One region of the Paraburkholderia sp. J8-2 genome, then DNA from elsewhere that is predicted to be linked to it. Evidence: riboswitches for the same ligand, from Rfam matches in the RefSeq annotation. Region 1 holds a riboswitch; the other holds the start of a gene.
The links. Region 1 has a riboswitch for manganese ahead of U5A52_RS36690 (sodium:calcium antiporter). Riboswitches for the same ligand answer to the same signal wherever they lie in the genome.

Region 1 (7,929 bases):
CCGGTACACGCCACGGCCTTGTGATGCCGAACTGACGGTGCATTGGCGCTCATGCGCTTTCTGAAACTCAGTCTTTCCGTTTTTCAAATTCGTCCATGCAGGGCGATACGCATAATCGCCGCTGAATTTCGGGGCGCCGGCCCGCATCGTGTCTTCACGTGCCTTCGCGCGCCGCGAATTCACTCTCACCTACGCCACTCATCAACGAAGATCATTCAATGAAAAAAACCGCTCTCGCCGCCGCCTTTACGCTGGCAACCTTCGCCTCCATCGCCCACGCGCAAAGCAGCGTGACGCTCTACGGCTCGCTCGACACCTCCGTTGCCTGGTTCGGCAACCAGCAAGGCAAGAACGGCTCGGGCGGCACGTTCCAGATGATGTCCGGCAACCTGTCGCCTAACCTCTGGGGCCTGCGCGGCACTGAGGATCTCGGCAACGGCCTTTCGGCGATCTTCAAGCTCGAAAGCGGCTTCAATATCGACAACGGCAAGCAGAACCAGGGTGGTCGTCTCTTCGGCCGCACGGCGATGGTCGGCCTGAATTCGAACACCGCCGGCGCCGTCACGCTCGGCCGCCAGTACGATCCGCTCATCGACTTGCTGCAGCCGCTCACCAACGACGGCGCATTCGGGTCCGCGTTCGCCACGCCGGGCGACATGGACAACTACGACAACAGCTACCGCACGAGCAACTCGATCAAGTACGCGAGCCCTAACTTCGGCGGCCTGCAAATGAGCGCGATGTACGCGTTCGGCGGCCAGCCCGGCAGCACCGGCGCGGGACAGACATGGGCCGTGGCGGCCGCTTACAACCATGGTCCGTTCGGCTTCGGCGCGGGCTACTTCAAGGCCAACAGCAACGGCGGCACGGCCGCGACGTTCGACGGCCTGAATCCGAACACCGATGTGAACGTGGATTCCACCGCCATTACGGGCGGCTTCGTCTCCGCGAACTCGCTGCAGATCATTCGTGCAGCCGGCGACTACACGTACGGGCCGGTAACGGCAGGTCTCGCATACAGCAACGTCGAATACGCGAACTATCAGAGCGCGGCCGGCGCGAACAGCAACACGAAGTTCAACACGGGCCAGGCCTTCATCAACTATCAGGTCACGCCGGTCGCGCTCGTGGGCTTCGGCTACAACTACACGAAGGGTCACGGCAACGGCGTAGACGCGAGCTACAACCAGTTCAGCCTCGGCGGCGACTATTTCCTCTCCAAACGCACCGACATCTACGTGCTCGCGGGCTACCAGAAGGCTTCGGGCAAGACGATCGATGCGGGGACGGGCGAACTCGTCAACGCGGTCGCCTCGTTCGGCGACTTCGGCAACGATGCGACCAACGACAAGCAGGCCATGGCGATGGTCGGCCTGCGTCACAAGTTCTAATTCGCATCGAGCGGCGAGTGCGCCGGAAAATCGCTCGCCGCCATGAACTTCGGCTATAATCGCCCCCTGTCTTAGGGGAGTAGTCTGCAACGCCAACCTGGGCGTTGCGCCGCCGTCAACATAATTGGTGCCCCTGCACCATGGCGTCGGCAGCCGTATTGCGAGTGACTGCAGCGAATCGCTGCAAAGCGCGGCCTGACGAGACCTATGACGTTTTCCCTTTCACCCGGGCCGGGCGAAGGGAAGCGTCATGGTTTCGGTGCCCGGCTCGCACAATACGGCAATAACAATGACTCGTCTCGCCCCGCATCACCTTCTCATTTGCGCCACGGAGCGTTCGTCATGATCTTGACGTTCGCCCTGCTCGTTGCCTCGGCCGGCATCATCTACTTGTCCTGCGAGACCTTCGTCAATAGCGTCGAGTGGCTCGGTCAAAAGCTCAAGGTCACGCAGACCGCCACCGGCACGATCCTCGCCGCGTTCGGCACGGCGTTGCCCGAGAGCGTGGTCACGCTCGTTGCGGTCGCTTTCGGTGGGGACCCCGCACACAAGGAAATTGGCGTGGGCGCCGCGATTGGCGGGCCGCTCGCGCTCAGCACGATCGCCTATGCCGTAGTGGGCGTCGCACTGCTCGCCACCGCGAAACGCGTGGGCCGCGAGCGCGCTACCACCGTCGATGTGAATACGCGCCGCCTGCGCCGCGACCAGCTCTGGTTCCTTGCGATCTTCGTCGCGAAGATCGCGCTCGGGCTCGTGCTGTTCAGCTTCAAGCCGCTGCTGGGCATCGCGTTTCTCGCGGCCTACGCGTTCTACTGCTGGAAGGAGCTTTCCGCCGAAGACAGCGGCGAAGTGGAAGGCGATCTCGAGCCGCTCAAGCTGCGCCCACACGACGAGAATCCGGCCATGGTGTGGATTCTGCTGCAGACGCTCGGTGCGCTCGCGGTGATCTTCGCGGCCTCGCATCTGTTTGTGCAGCAGATCAGCGCCGTGGGGCCGTGGCTCGGCCTGAGCCCGCAGTTGACCGCCGTGTTGTTCAGCCCGATCGCAACCGAACTGCCCGAGATCATGAACGCGATCATCTGGGTGCGTCAGGGCAAGGAGCGCCTCGCGCTTGCGAACATCAGCGGCGCGATGATGATTCAGGCCACGATTCCCACGGCGTTCGGCCTCTTCTTCACGCCGTGGCATCTCGGCACGCCTTCGATTCTTGCGGCCGTGACGACCATGGTCGCCATTCTGTTTCTGCAGTGGGCGTTTCGTGCGCCGAAGGTGCGCAGCCGTCAGCTCACGCATGTCGGCTGGCTCTATGTGGTGTTCGCGGCGTTGCTGTTCGTGGTTTGACGCGGTTCTGAGCTACCTCAGGCCGCAGCGGCGGCCTGGGCGGCGCCCGCATGGTGATGAAGCCAGCGGATCATGTCCGAATGCCTGACCACGCCAACGAGCCGCCTCGCGTCGTCCATGACGGGAATGTCGTGATAGGCGTGCTCGATGAAGATCGGCACCAGATGCGCGAGCGGCGTGGCCCGATGGACCGCGTGCACGCCGGCCGCCATCACCGCCTCGACCGTTTCCTCCACGCGCGCCGACTCGCGCAGCACCGCGCGGCGCAGTGCATTCCAGAATCGCTCGATGCCGGCCGCCTGCACGAGATCGCCGAGCGCGTGATGCGTGACGACGCCAACCACGCGGTCCATGGCGTCGACCACGGGCAGCGTCGAAGCGCCGTGGCGGCGGAACATGTCGTGCGCCGCCCGCGCCCCCATTGTTGCGGGCACAGCGGGACAGCCAATCGACATGATTTCCTCACAAGTTAGTTGTTCGAACGACTTTTGCGGAACGTTCAGCGGCTGCAATCGATGTTGCGAGAGCGCAGCAAGCGGCATGGCAGCGGCTTGCTGCGGAGCACGAAACGCGGCGCGCGGATAGCGGTGTCCGGTCAGCGCGTGGAAGGCGAGCGCAGCGCTCAGCAAGGCGAAGGACTGGAACGCGATCGGCGCAAGCACGAAGTGAAAGCCGAGTGCGTGCACAGCGGGACCGCCGAGCACGGCCGTGAGCGCGACCGCGCCTGAAGGCGGATGTACGCAGCGGCACAGGAACATCGCGCAGATCGCGAGCGCCACGGCGACGGAAGCCGCCGCGATGGGCGACGCGATCCATTGCGCGCACGCCACGCCCACCAGCGCGGAGACGAAGTTGCCGCCAAGAATCGACCACGGCTGCGCCAGCGGGCTGTCCGACGCGCCGAAGAGCAGCACCGCAGAGGCGCCCATGGGCGCCACGAGCAACGGAATATCGCCCGCCGCGCCGAATATCAAATGGGTTGCGAGCCCAGCGAACGCGATGCCGATCATCGCCCCGCCGCAGCGCCTCACGCGTTCGCGCCACGGCGGCGCAGCCGGGTTGGGCACGAAACTCGTCAGCCATTCGGTGAGCGTGGCGCGGGTCATAGCGGGGCTTGCTGGTCGGTATGTCAGCCAGAATACCGACGCCCGCCGAATATCAACAATTGATATTTCTGAGCGCATATATAATTCATTCTGTATGCATGTTTGGAGCCGCCACGTCGCTCAGTGTGCCTTTGCGCTAACCTCAGAGGGCTTGCGGGCTGCCTAGTCAGTGCCGCCGCCCCGAGTGCCAGCCTTTCGGACAGGGCAATCGATGGCTTTGAATTACTTTGGACTGCCATGCTTGTTCACCATCCGGCGACCGTTGCGATGATTGGCATTCTGCTTTTCATTGCAGCGTTTCTGATCGGCGGGCGCAATAATCACGCGCCGCAACTGCGCAAACAGCACGTATACGAATGAACGCACGCATCGCGAGGCATGAAAGGATAGCCATCCGGCGGCCCGGATGATTAACACGCGCACTGCACGCAATGCCGCCATCACAGGAAAGCGAATCGTCGCTTTCTAAATTTGTTTTCATCTGGAGTGCGCCGCAACTTAAATCATGCGTTCCGATTGGCCACCGATAATGCCTTCCAGTTTCAGCACTGCGAGGAACGCAATATGCAAAAGCCGATGTCGATCGAACTCGTCAACGAATACGGCCAGCACGCGGTTTGTGTGAAGATAGGCTCTCAGGTTGCGCTGCTCGACACGCCCGATGTCGATGGCCTGATCGAAGAACTCAGCAAGCTGCGCGCGCACATGCAGCCTGCGGTACCCGAGCAGCCTTTGCGCTCGCATCAATACGTGCTCGAGATCGATCCGTGCTGGTACACGGAACGCAATCCCCTTTTCGACGGCACCGTCGTGTTTCTGCGCCATACCGGTCTCGGCTGGGCGGGTTTCGCGATTCCCACCGAAAGCGCGCATCGCCTCAAGGCCGCGCTCTCGGCGCACGAAGCCGCCGCGCAGCGCGACGCGCAGGTCTTCGCGCAAGCACTGCCTAATTAGGCGCGCTTCGCGCCGCTTCATTCTTCCCGTCCGATCACGCATGCAGCGTGTACGAAACGTCGCCGCTGTGTGCGGCGTCGATGCCCGCGCTCGGCCTCGTGCCGGCGCGTCTGCCCAGGAATATCGCCCATGAACCAGCTCCAAGCCATGCGTGTATTTACGCGCGTTGTCGATCTGAGCAGCTTCAACCTTGCCGGCAAGCAGCTCGGCATGTCGGCTGCGGCCGTCACGCGCAGCGTCGGTATGCTCGAAGCGCATCTGAACATGCGCCTCTTGAACCGCTCGACACGCAGCCTTTCGCTCACCGAAGCCGGACGTCTGTATCTGGATGGCTGTCGCGCCGTGATCGAAAAGCTCGATGAAGTCGAGTCGGAACTCGTGCGCGCCACGCGCGACCCGAGCGGCGTGCTGCGCATCGCCGCGCCTGCCGTGTTCGCAAGTTCCGGACTCCCCGCCGTGCTCGGCGCGTATCGCGCAATCAATCCGCGCGTGGAATTCGACGTGACGGCCTATGACACGCACATCGACCTGATCGAAGGCGGCTTCGACGTGTGCTTCGCTACCGACCGCCAAAGCGTAAACGCCTCACTCGTGAGCCGCAAGCTCACTTCAATCAAGGAGATGCTCGTGGCCACGCCTGCGTGGCTCGCGCGCCACGGCATGCCGCGCAATCCTGCCGAACTCGCCGGGCACGGCCTGCTCGCGATTTCCAATGCGCCGCGCCACTGGGAGTTCTCGAACGCCGAGGGCGTGCAGCGCATCAACGTGACCGGCCCGATGACGGCCAACGGCTACGCGACCGTGCGCGCCGCCGCGCTCGCGGACATGGGCATCGCACTGCTGCCGCTCCCGCTCGTGGTCGACGACCTCGCCCGGGGCGCCCTCCTGCCCGTGCTGAACGCGTTCGACGTGAACGGCGGCGTGCAGCACATTTCGATCGTCTATTCCGGCCGCAACTACCTAACGATGAAGATCCGCAGCTTTATCGACTTCGCGGTCGAGCAGTTCCGCACGAACGCGGCGCAGACACGGCCCGCGCCGACGCCGCTGCGCGCAGTTGCCTGATACTGCCCGATGTTTTTAGTTCTTTTCGTCACAACGGGTGCAAAGCCATGCCCAGAATACTAACCATTGAAGACGATGCCGTTACCGAGCGTACTGTCGTGCCCACGCTCGCCTCCACCGGCTTCACCGTGGACGTGGCCCGCTCTGGCCGCGAAGGCATTGCGATGGTCATGGCGGGCGACTATGACGTCGTCGCGCTCGAACGGCGCCTGCCCGATCTCGACGGTCTCACGATCGTCACCACCATGCGCGGTGTGGGTATCGAAACACCGGTGATCGTGATGAGTTCGACCACGGGCGTCGAGGAACGCATCCAGGGCTTGCGGGCCGGCTGCGACGACTACCTCACACGGCCGTTTTCGATCGACGAGATGTCTGCGCGCGTCGAAGCGCTCGTACGTCGGCGCACGCGCCCCGCCACGACGGAAACCGTGCTGCGCGTAGGGCCGCTCGAACTCGATCTCGTCAAGCGGCGGCTCAGTTGCCGCGACAACGTGCTGCGCCTGCGTCCCACCGAGTTGCGCGTGCTCGAATTCATGATGCGCCACGCGGGCCAGGTACTCACACGCACGATGATCTTCGAAGGCGTGTGGGGCGGCCGCTTCGACCCCGGCACCAACCTCGTGGATGTTCACGTGGGACGCCTGCGCAATCGCGTGGACACGCCCGGCCAACCTTCGCTCATCCGCACGATACGCGGCTCGGGTTATCTGCTCGGCTGACGCAATCTCCAATATCGCTGCCACTCTCTCAGCTTCGCCTCATTTCGTAGTCCTTGAAGCATCATGAGACCGGCATGCAGCTAAATCTTTTTTCATTTGCCTGGCTCCCGCGTGTTAGGACGCGCCCGACACAATACCGGCGTCGGCTGCCCCACGCGTGGCGCGCAGCCTGACGCCTGAACGGAGCCCCATCTGATGCTGAAAATCGTCCGGCTAGCCTTGAACCGTCCTTATACGTTCATCGTGCTGGCTCTCCTGATCCTGATCGCGGGCCCGCTCGCAGCGCTACGCACGCCTACCGATATCTTTCCCGACATTCGCATTCCCGTCATCAGTGTCGTGTGGAACTATGCGGGCCTGCAACCCGACGACATGGCGGGTCGCATCGTCAGCTACTACGAGCGCACGCTAGGCACCACTGTCAACGACGTGGCGCATATCGAGTCACAGTCGTTTCGCGGCTACGGCGTGGTGAAGATCTTCTTCCAGCCGACCGTCGACATTCGCACGGCCACCGCGCAGGTCACTTCGGTTTCGCAAACAGTGCTCAAGCAGATGCCGCCCGGCACCACGCCGCCGCAAATTCTCAACTACAACGCGTCCACGGTGCCGGTGCTGCAACTCGCGCTCACGAGCAACACGCTCGACGAGCAGAAGCTCGCCGACTACGCGACCAACTTCATCAGGCCGCAACTGCTTTCCGTGGCAGGCGTCGCGATTCCCACGCCCTATGGCGGCAAGGTGCGCGAGGTGCAAATCGACCTCGACCCGCAAGCGCTGCAGGCGAAGAAGCTTTCGGCGCAAGACGTGGCTACCGCGCTCGCGCAGCAGAACCAGATCATTCCCGCCGGCACGCAGAAAATCGGCCGCTATGAATACAACGTCCGCCTGAACAATAGCCCGCTTACCATCGACCAGCTCAACGCGCTGCCCATCAAGACCGTGGGCAGTGCGGTGATCTATATGCGCGACGTGGCTCACGTTCGCGACGGCTATCCGCCGCAATCGAATATCGTGCGCGTGGACGGCCACCGCGCCGTGCTCATGAGCATCATGAAGAACGGCTCGGCTTCGACGCTCGACATCATTGCCGGCGTGAAAGCGAAGCTGCCGCTCATCGAGCAGTCGTTGCCGCCCGGACTCAAGCTTGTTGCGCTCTCCGACCAGTCGGTGTTCGTGAAGGGCGCCGTGAGCGGTGTCGCGCGCGAAGGCTTGATTGCGGCCGCGCTGACCTCGGCGATGATCCTGCTCTTTCTCGGCAGCTGGCGCTCGACGCTCATCATCGCCGCCTCGATTCCGCTCGCCGTGCTCGCCGCAATTGCGGGGCTTGCCGCGTGCGGCGAAACACTC
Region 2 (7,929 bases), on a different contig from region 1:
GCTGCAGAAGGGCGGCGCGCAAAGCGAGCTGGGGGCGTTGCCTCACGACATCGACATCACGCCGCTCGGGCCGGAGATCGCGAACTTCGTGGACACGCTCGCCATCGTCCAGTCGCTTGATCTTGTGATCACCGTCGACACCTCGGTCGCGCATCTTGCCGGTGCGGCTGGCGTGCCGGTGTGGATCCTGCTGCCGACCTGCACGGACTGGCGCTGGATGACGCAGCGCACCGATAGTCCCTGGTATCCGTCGGCGAGACTTTTCAGGCAGCGCGAGCTGGGGCGATGGGATGAGGTGATCGAGGAGGTAGGCGAGGCGCTGGATGCGCTGCCGCCGAAAGCGTGACGTAGCCGCTGCTCGGCACCGCACGCAGACAGCGTGCACAAAGCAAAAAGCCCAGTCCGAAGACTGGGCTTTTTGCTTGAATCCTGGTGCCGGAAAGAGGAATCGAACCCCCGACCTTCGCATTACGAATGCGCTGCTCTACCGTCTGAGCTATTCCGGCGTCACATCAGAGAAGAAAGATTATAGGAAGTCGCCGCGAACTATGCAAGCCCTTTCCTCATCTTTTTTCATTTTTTGGCTTCGTGGTGGTAGCGCGTGACGCGTTCGACCTCGTTCTTCGAGCCGAGGAACACGGCTACGCGCTCATGCAGGCTCTTCGGCTGGATGTCGAGAATGCGCTCCTCGCCGTTGGTCGCCATGCCGCCCGCCTGCTCGACAATGAACGACATCGGGTTCGCTTCGTACATCAGGCGCAGCTTGCCGGGCTTCGACGGGTCGCGCTTGTCGGCCGGGTACATGAAGATGCCGCCGCGGTTCAGGATACGGTGCACGTCGGCGACCATCGAGGCGATCCAGCGCATGTTGAAGTTCTCGCCGCGCGGGCCGTCCTTGCCGTCGTTGAGCTCGCCAATGTACTGCTGCACCGGCTCATACCAGTGGCGTGCGTTCGATGCATTGATCGCGTATTCGCGCGTGTCTTCCGGAATGCGCATGTTGCTCTGCGTGAGCACCCACGAGCCCAGTTCGCGGTCGAGCGTGAAGCAGTTCACGCCGTTGCCCGTGGTGAGCACGAGCACGGTTTGCGGGCCGTACACGGCGTAGCCGGCCGCGACCTGCTTCGTGCCGGGCTGCAGGAACGATTCTTCGGTCGCCTGCTGGCCGTCCGGGCAGCGCAGCACCGAGAAGATCGTGCCAATCGACACGTTCACGTCGATGTTCGACGAGCCGTCGAGCGGATCGAACACCAGCAGGTATTCGCCCTTCGGATAGTTGGCCGGGATCGGGAAGAACGTTTCCATTTCCTCCGAGGCCATCGCGGCGAGGTTGCCGCCCCATTCGTTGGCGTCGAGCAGGATCTCGTTCGAGAGGATGTCGAGATTCTTCTGCACTTCGCCCTGGACGTTCTCGCTGCCGGCCGTGCCGAGCGCGTCGCCAAGCGCGCCCTTGCTGACGTTGAAGCTGATCGCCTTGCACGCGCGCGCGACGACTTCGATCAAAAGACGCAGATCGGCGGGCAGGTTGCTGTGCTGGCGCTGCTGCTCGATCAGGTACTTGGTGAGGGTGGTGCGACGTTGCAAAGCCATTGCAGTACTCCGGATACGCTTGGGAATAGCGCAATTCTACCCGCTCGACTGTGACCGCCCGTCGCACAGCCGCGCAAAATAAAGCGCCGGGGCGCGGCCCGGCTTGCTGGTGCGGCTTTTCGCCCGGTGGCGGGTGTAGTCGCGCCGCTGAAAATAATCACGAAAAAAATGCGCAAAAAAACCGGCCTAAGGCCGGTTCGTGGGTTGGCGCGCGGTGCGGATCAGGCACCGCGCGTTGCGCCTCGTTTCGTCTGATCAAGCCAGCGCTTTTTCGACGATCTCGCGCACGTCGCGCGATTTGGCTTCAGCGGCTACACGCTCCAGCGCCGCGCGCATCGCGTCACGCAGTGCGGGCGTGAAGCGGCGCCACAGTTCGAGATTGCGAGCGAGACGCGCCGCGACCTGCGGATTGAGCGCGTCGAGCGCGATCACCTGGTCGGCCCAGAACGCGTAGCCCGAGCCGTCTGCGGCGTGGAACTGCGCGGGGTTCGCGGCGCAGAAGCTGAAGATCAGCGAGCGGGCGCGATTCGGGTTCTTGATGTTGAACGCCGGGTGACCCATGAGCGCGCGCACCGTCTCGATGGTCGGGCGTTGCGCCGTGCCCCGTTGCGTGGCCTGCAATGCGAACCATTTGTCGATGACGAGCGGTTCCTTCTCGAAGCGCACATAGAAGTCTTCGAGCGCCTTGCGCGCGACGTCGCCGCCAGTGGCCGCCTGCACGTTCAACAGCGCGGAAAGCGCCGCCGAACGGTCGGTCATGTTGTTCGCCGCGTCGTATTGCGCCGTGGCGAGGCGCACCGCTTGCGCAGCATCGTCGAGTTCCGAGAGATAGGATAGCGCAAGGTTCTTCAACCCGCGGTGTCCGGCCGCCTCGGGCGTCGGCTCGTACGCGCCCGGCGTGACATTGCGCTCATAGGCCGCGAGCCACTCGCGTTGCAGTGCGGTTGCCAGTTGCTTGCGCACGAACTGGCGCGCCGCGTGCACGGCGGCCGGGTCGGATTCGGCCATCTGCTCGGCAAGATAGGTTTCCGAAGGCAGCATGAGCGCAAGCTCGCGGAACGACGGCGAGAGCGATTCGTCGGTCAGCACGCGGCGGAACGCATCGACGAGCGCGCTGTTGATTTCGAGCGGCTGGCCCGCGGCGGCGCGAGCAGCAAGCGCGAGCAGTTCGCGCGTCGCGAGGCGCTGGCCCGCTTCCCAGCGGTTGAACGCGTCGCTGTCGTGCGCGAGCAGGAAAGCGAGTTCGTCATTGCCATAGTCGTAATCGACGATGACCGGCGCCGAGAAGTTGCGCAGCAGCGAGGGCAGGGGCTTGGCCATCACATCGGCGAACGTGAAGGTCTGCTGCGTGTCGGTCAGCTCCAGCACGCGCGTCGTGCCGTGCGCGGCGGCTTCGCCTTCGAGGCGCAGCGGCAGGTCCGCGCCGTCCGGGCCGATCAGGCCGATTGCAAACGGAATGTGCAGCGGGCCCTTTTGCGTTTCGCGCGCGGCGGGCGAGCCGTTGGCGTAGCCCTGCGTGAGCGTCACGCTGTAGCAGCGCGTGCCTTCGTCGTAGCTCGTCGTCACGCTCACACGCGGCGTGCCCGCCTGGCTGTACCAGCGCTCGAACTGCGCGAGGTCGCGGCCATTGGCGTCGGCCATCGCGTGGCGGAAGTCGTCGCAGGTCACGGCCTGGCCGTCGTGGCGCTGGAAGTACAGATCCATACCCTTGCGGAAGCCGTCGCGACCGAGCAGCGTTTGATACATCCGCACGACTTCCGAGCCTTTCTCGTAGACGGTCATCGTGTAGAAGTTGTTGATCTCGACGTAGCTCTCCGGTCGCACCGGGTGCGCCATCGGGCCCGCGTCTTCGGCGAACTGCATCTGGCGCAGCACGCGCACGTCCTCGATACGCTTGGTCGCGCGCGCAGCTTCGTTTTCATCGCCGCCCGACATCGCCGCCGAGAATTCCTGGTCGCGGAACACCGTGAGGCCTTCCTTCAGGCTCAGCTGGAACCAGTCGCGGCAGGTCACGCGGTTGCCGGTCCAGTTGTGAAAGTACTCGTGGCCGACCACGGCTTCGATGTTTGCGAAGTCGACATCGGTGGCCGTTTCGGGATTGGCGAGCACGTACTTCGTATTGAAGATGTTGAGCCCCTTGTTCTCCATCGCGCCCATGTTGAAGTCGCTCACGGCAACGATCATGAAGCGGTCGAGGTCGAGTTCGAGCCCAAAGCGCTGCTCGTCCCAGTGGATCGAGTGGATGAGCGAGTCCATGGCGTGGCGCGTCTTGTCGAGATCGTGCGGCTCGACCCACACCTGCAGCAGCTTTTCCTTGCCCGAGCGGCTCTGGATGCGTTCTTCCAGCGCCACGAGCTTGCCCGCCACGAGCGCGAACAGGTAGCTCGGCTTGCGGAACGGGTCTTCCCATTTCGCATAGTGACGGCCGTCGGCCAGGTCGCCTTGCGCGATCAGGTTGCCATTCGAGAGCAATACCGGGTAGGCGAGCTTGTCGGCGCGCAGCGTGACCGTGTAGGTCGCCATCACGTCGGGGCGGTCGAGGAACCAGGTGATGCGGCGAAAGCCCTCGGCCTCGCACTGCGTGAAGAAGTTGCCGCTCGACACGTAAAGGCCCGAGAGCGTGGTGTTGGCGGCCGGGTCGCACGCGCCGGTGAGCGTGAGCTCGAACGCCTCGGGCACGTTCTCGACCGTGAGGCCGTGCTCGTGCGTGCGCACGTTCGCGTACGGTTTGCCGTCGATCGCCGCGCCGATGAATTCGAGCTGCTCGCCCATGAGTTCGAGATGCGCGGTGGGTTGCGCGTCGGGATTGCGCCGCACGCGCAACGTGCTCTTGACGACCGTGCGCTCGGGCGCGAGGTCGAATTCGAGGTCGACGGTATCGATCAGAAACGCGGGCGGTGCGTAGTCTTCGCGGCGGATCACGGTGGGCGTGGCAGTATCGGACATGGTCTGGATAGGGGCGTGTCGGATCGGTGTGGATCGATCGTGTGGATCGGATTGGCCGGCCGCGGCGGCGTGGGCGCCCGCAGGGCGCTGCCTGCCGTCGCGGGAGCACGGCGGTTCGCCCCATTGTACAAAGGCTCGGGCCGCTTTGTCCGTCAGGGCTCGGCCCGCGAACTTTCGCGCTGCGCCGCGAGTCAGTATGATCAGGCCCTGCCGCGCGGTGACAGACTACAAAGCGGGCCACAAGACAGGACACGACCGGCGTGAAGCGCGCACGGACCGGACAGGGCACCAACAGGGAATAAGCGCGGCGCAAAGTTCGTATCGGAGAGAGCGGCCCCCACGACTGCACCTTTCCAACTGAATGAAGACGAGAAGACCATGATGCACGACCGATGGACCCGCCGCGCCCTACTGATGCTGGCGGCGCTCGCACTCACGCTCTCCGGCTGCACGACTTACGTGACGAGCCAGGTGACCGCTTTCTCCGCATGGGACGGCGGCAGCGACGCCACGCGCACCTTTGCGTTCACACGCAGCGCCGAGCAGAGCCAGAGCATCGAGCAGAGCACCTACGAGCAGTTCGTCGCCAACGGGCTCGCGACGCATGCGTTCCGCCTCGTGGCCGAACCGCAGGCGCACTACCTCGTGGGGCTCGCTTACGGCAGCCGCACCGACACGGTGACGGTTGCGCAGCCCGTGTTCTACAACCCCTGGCCGGGCCCGTACTGGGGCCCCTGGAACCCGTGGGGCGCGTGGGGACCGTATCAGCCCGCCTACGTGAACCAGACCTATCCGGTGTATTCGCATGCGCTCGGCATTCGCATCACCGAAAGGGCGAGCGGCAAGGAGGTCTACAACGTGACTGCGCGCACTTCCGGCGACGATCCGTCGCTCGTGCGCGTGATGCCCTTTCTCGTGCAGAGCGCGCTGGGGAATTTCCCTCTAGCTAACGGCACCGTGACGGAGGTCAAGATTCCGCTAGGCAAGGGCGGCGGCGCACCGAACGAGACCAGTGCGGCCTCGCCTGCAGCGGCGCAGGGTGCCGCAGCCGCACCCGCCAAATAGGCACGTCAGAACCCCACGCCCAGAATCGCGAGCACGCCGAGCACGACGAACAGCACCGCCGCAATCGCATGCACGAGCTTCGTCGGCAGCTTGTGGGCGAAGCGGTCGCCGAGCAGGATTGCAGGCACGTTCGCGATCATCATGCCGAGCGTCGTGCCGGCCACCACGCCGAAGAAGTCGTGAAAGCGCGCGGCGAGCGCGACGGTGGCGATCTGCGTCTTGTCGCCCATCTCGGCGAGAAAGAAGGTCACGACCGTCGCGCCGAATACGCCAAGCTGCGAGCGGTTCACGCTCGCTTCGCCTTCTTCGAGCTTGTCCGGCACGAGAATCCACAGCCCCATGGCGACAAACGAGGCGGCGAGCGCCCAGCGCATCACACCGGGCGTGACGAGCGCGCCGAGCCACGTGCCGAGCGCGCCCGCGCCCGAGTGGTTGACGAGCGTGGCGACGAGCACGCCGAGAATGATCGGCACGGGTTTGCGGTAGCGCGCCGCGAGCACGAGCGAGAGCAGCTGTGTCTTGTCGCCAATTTCGGCGAGCGCGACGGCTCCGGTGGAAACCAGAAAAGCTTGGTTCACGTTGTGGTGGATCCTCGGGCCGTGGTGTGTGCGAGCGACGACCCACGCACCGCCGGGCCCTGTTGCGGCGGTCATGGGTCATCGGTCTCGCCAGGCCCGGGATAAAGGCTGCGTCCGCCATGGCCGCGCAGGCCAAGTCTGTTGACGGACGTCCCCGCGAATTCGCGCGCGGCAAGCGCGGGGTCTTGAGACCGGCGCTGCGGCACTGTGGCGCGATTCGGAGGCGGCTACTCCCCAATGAGGCGCGGATTATACCATGCATGTTTTCCCTGTAACCCGCGCCGGGCGGGGCTTTCAGCGGTGCGCGCCGTCGCGGCTGTGCACGCGTTTGCCCGCCGCGTACGTCTCGAACACGGCGCGGTCGTCGCCGAGCAGGGCGAGCGCGAACAACAGCTCCTCCAGCGATTCGGCGCGCGCCGTACGCCGCGCGAGCAGCGGCGTGGACTGCGCATCGAGCACGACGAAGTCCGCTTCGCTGCCGGGCGCGAGCGTGCCGATCTTGTCGGCGAGATCGAGCGCGTGGGCCGCGCCCGCTGTCGCGAGCCAGAACATGCGCGTGGCCGTGAGATGGTGGCCGCCCATGCGCGCGACCTTGTGCGCCTCGTTCATGGTTTGCAGCATCGAGAACGAGGTGCCGCCGCCCACGTCGGTGGCGAGCGTCACGGGCATCGACGATGCGCCCGCCTTGTCGAAGTCGAACAGTCCGCTGCCGAGGAACAGGTTCGAGGTCGGGCAGTGCGCGGCAACCGTGCCGGTGTCCGCCATGCGGCGTCGGTCTTCGTCGTCGAGCCAGATGCAGTGGCCGTACACCGCGCGCTTGCGCAGGAGTCCGTAGTGATCGTACACATCGAGGTAGCTGCGATGACCCGGGAACAGTTCCTTGACCCACTTCACCTCATCCGGGTTTTCAGCCACATGGCTCTGGATGAAGATGTCGCCGTGCGCCTTCGCGAGCGCGCCGCACGCTTCGAGCTGCGCTTCGGTCGAGGTGGGCGCAAAGCGCGGCGTGAGCGCGTACATCTGGCGCCCGCGGTTGTGCCAGCGCTCGATCAGCTCGGCGCTGTCGTCGTAGCCCGTTTGCGGCGTATCGCGCAGGAACTCGGGGCAATGGCGGTCCATCAGCACCTTGCCCGCGACCATGCGCAGGTTCTTCGCTTCGCTCGCGGTGAAGAGCGCATCGGCGGACTGCTTGTGCACGGTGCAATACACGAGCGCCGTGGTCGTGCCGCAGGCGAGCAGTTCATCGACGAAAAAGCGCGCCGTGTCCTGCGCCACCGCTTCGTTTTCGAAGCCGCGCTCGGTCGGGAACGTGTAGGTGTCCAGCCACGGCAGGAGGCCCGGCGCGGGCGACGCGATCATGTCCGTCTGCGGATAGTGGATGTGCGTGTCGATGAAGCCCGGCACGATCAGCTTGTCGCGCAGGTCATGGACCGTTGCGCCTTCGCTCACGCGCGACTTGAGCGCGGACCACGCGCCCGAGGCGAGCACGTGGCCGTCTTCAACGATCACGACGCCGTCTTCGTTGAAGACCGCGGCGTCGGACGATTGCGCGGGATCGCCGGTGAACGTCAACAGTTTTGCGCGGTAAGCCGATTGAGTCATGGGAACTTCGTCTCCGATAAATTCAGGTATTCGTCCAATGCATGCCCCGCATGTCGCGCGCCGCTCCTGAAAACGAGGCGCGAGAGGGCCCACGGTCCGGCGCTCGCGCGCTGGACCGGATTCGTGTGACAGCCCGGGCTGGGGCTTG

Region 2: another riboswitch for manganese. It lies ahead of U5A52_RS15035 (TMEM165/GDT1 family protein); the one in region 1 lies ahead of U5A52_RS36690 (sodium:calcium antiporter).

The regions. Positions count from the first base shown of each region.
Region 1 is NZ_CAJMZA010000033.1:54,934-62,862, forward strand. Features, by position in the region: gene U5A52_RS36685 (porin) at 219-1,391, shown strand; yybP-ykoY riboswitch at 1,454-1,660, shown strand; gene U5A52_RS36690 (sodium:calcium antiporter) at 1,734-2,732, shown strand; gene U5A52_RS36695 (HPP family protein) at 2,750-3,838, opposite strand; gene U5A52_RS36700 (hypothetical protein) at 4,403-4,792, shown strand; gene U5A52_RS36705 (LysR family transcriptional regulator) at 4,922-5,857, shown strand; gene U5A52_RS36710 (response regulator transcription factor) at 5,905-6,579, shown strand; gene U5A52_RS36715 (efflux RND transporter permease subunit) at 6,775-7,929, shown strand, end outside.
Region 2 is NZ_CAJMZA010000005.1:355,461-363,389, forward strand. Features, by position in the region: gene U5A52_RS15010 (tetratricopeptide repeat protein) at 1-346, shown strand, start outside; tRNA gene U5A52_RS15015 (tRNA-Thr) at 431-506, opposite strand; gene U5A52_RS15020 (class 1 fructose-bisphosphatase) at 574-1,590, opposite strand; gene pepN (aminopeptidase N) at 1,846-4,536, opposite strand; gene U5A52_RS15030 (DUF4136 domain-containing protein) at 4,915-5,601, shown strand; gene U5A52_RS15035 (TMEM165/GDT1 family protein) at 5,607-6,179, opposite strand; yybP-ykoY riboswitch at 6,272-6,427, opposite strand; gene guaD (guanine deaminase) at 6,474-7,781, opposite strand.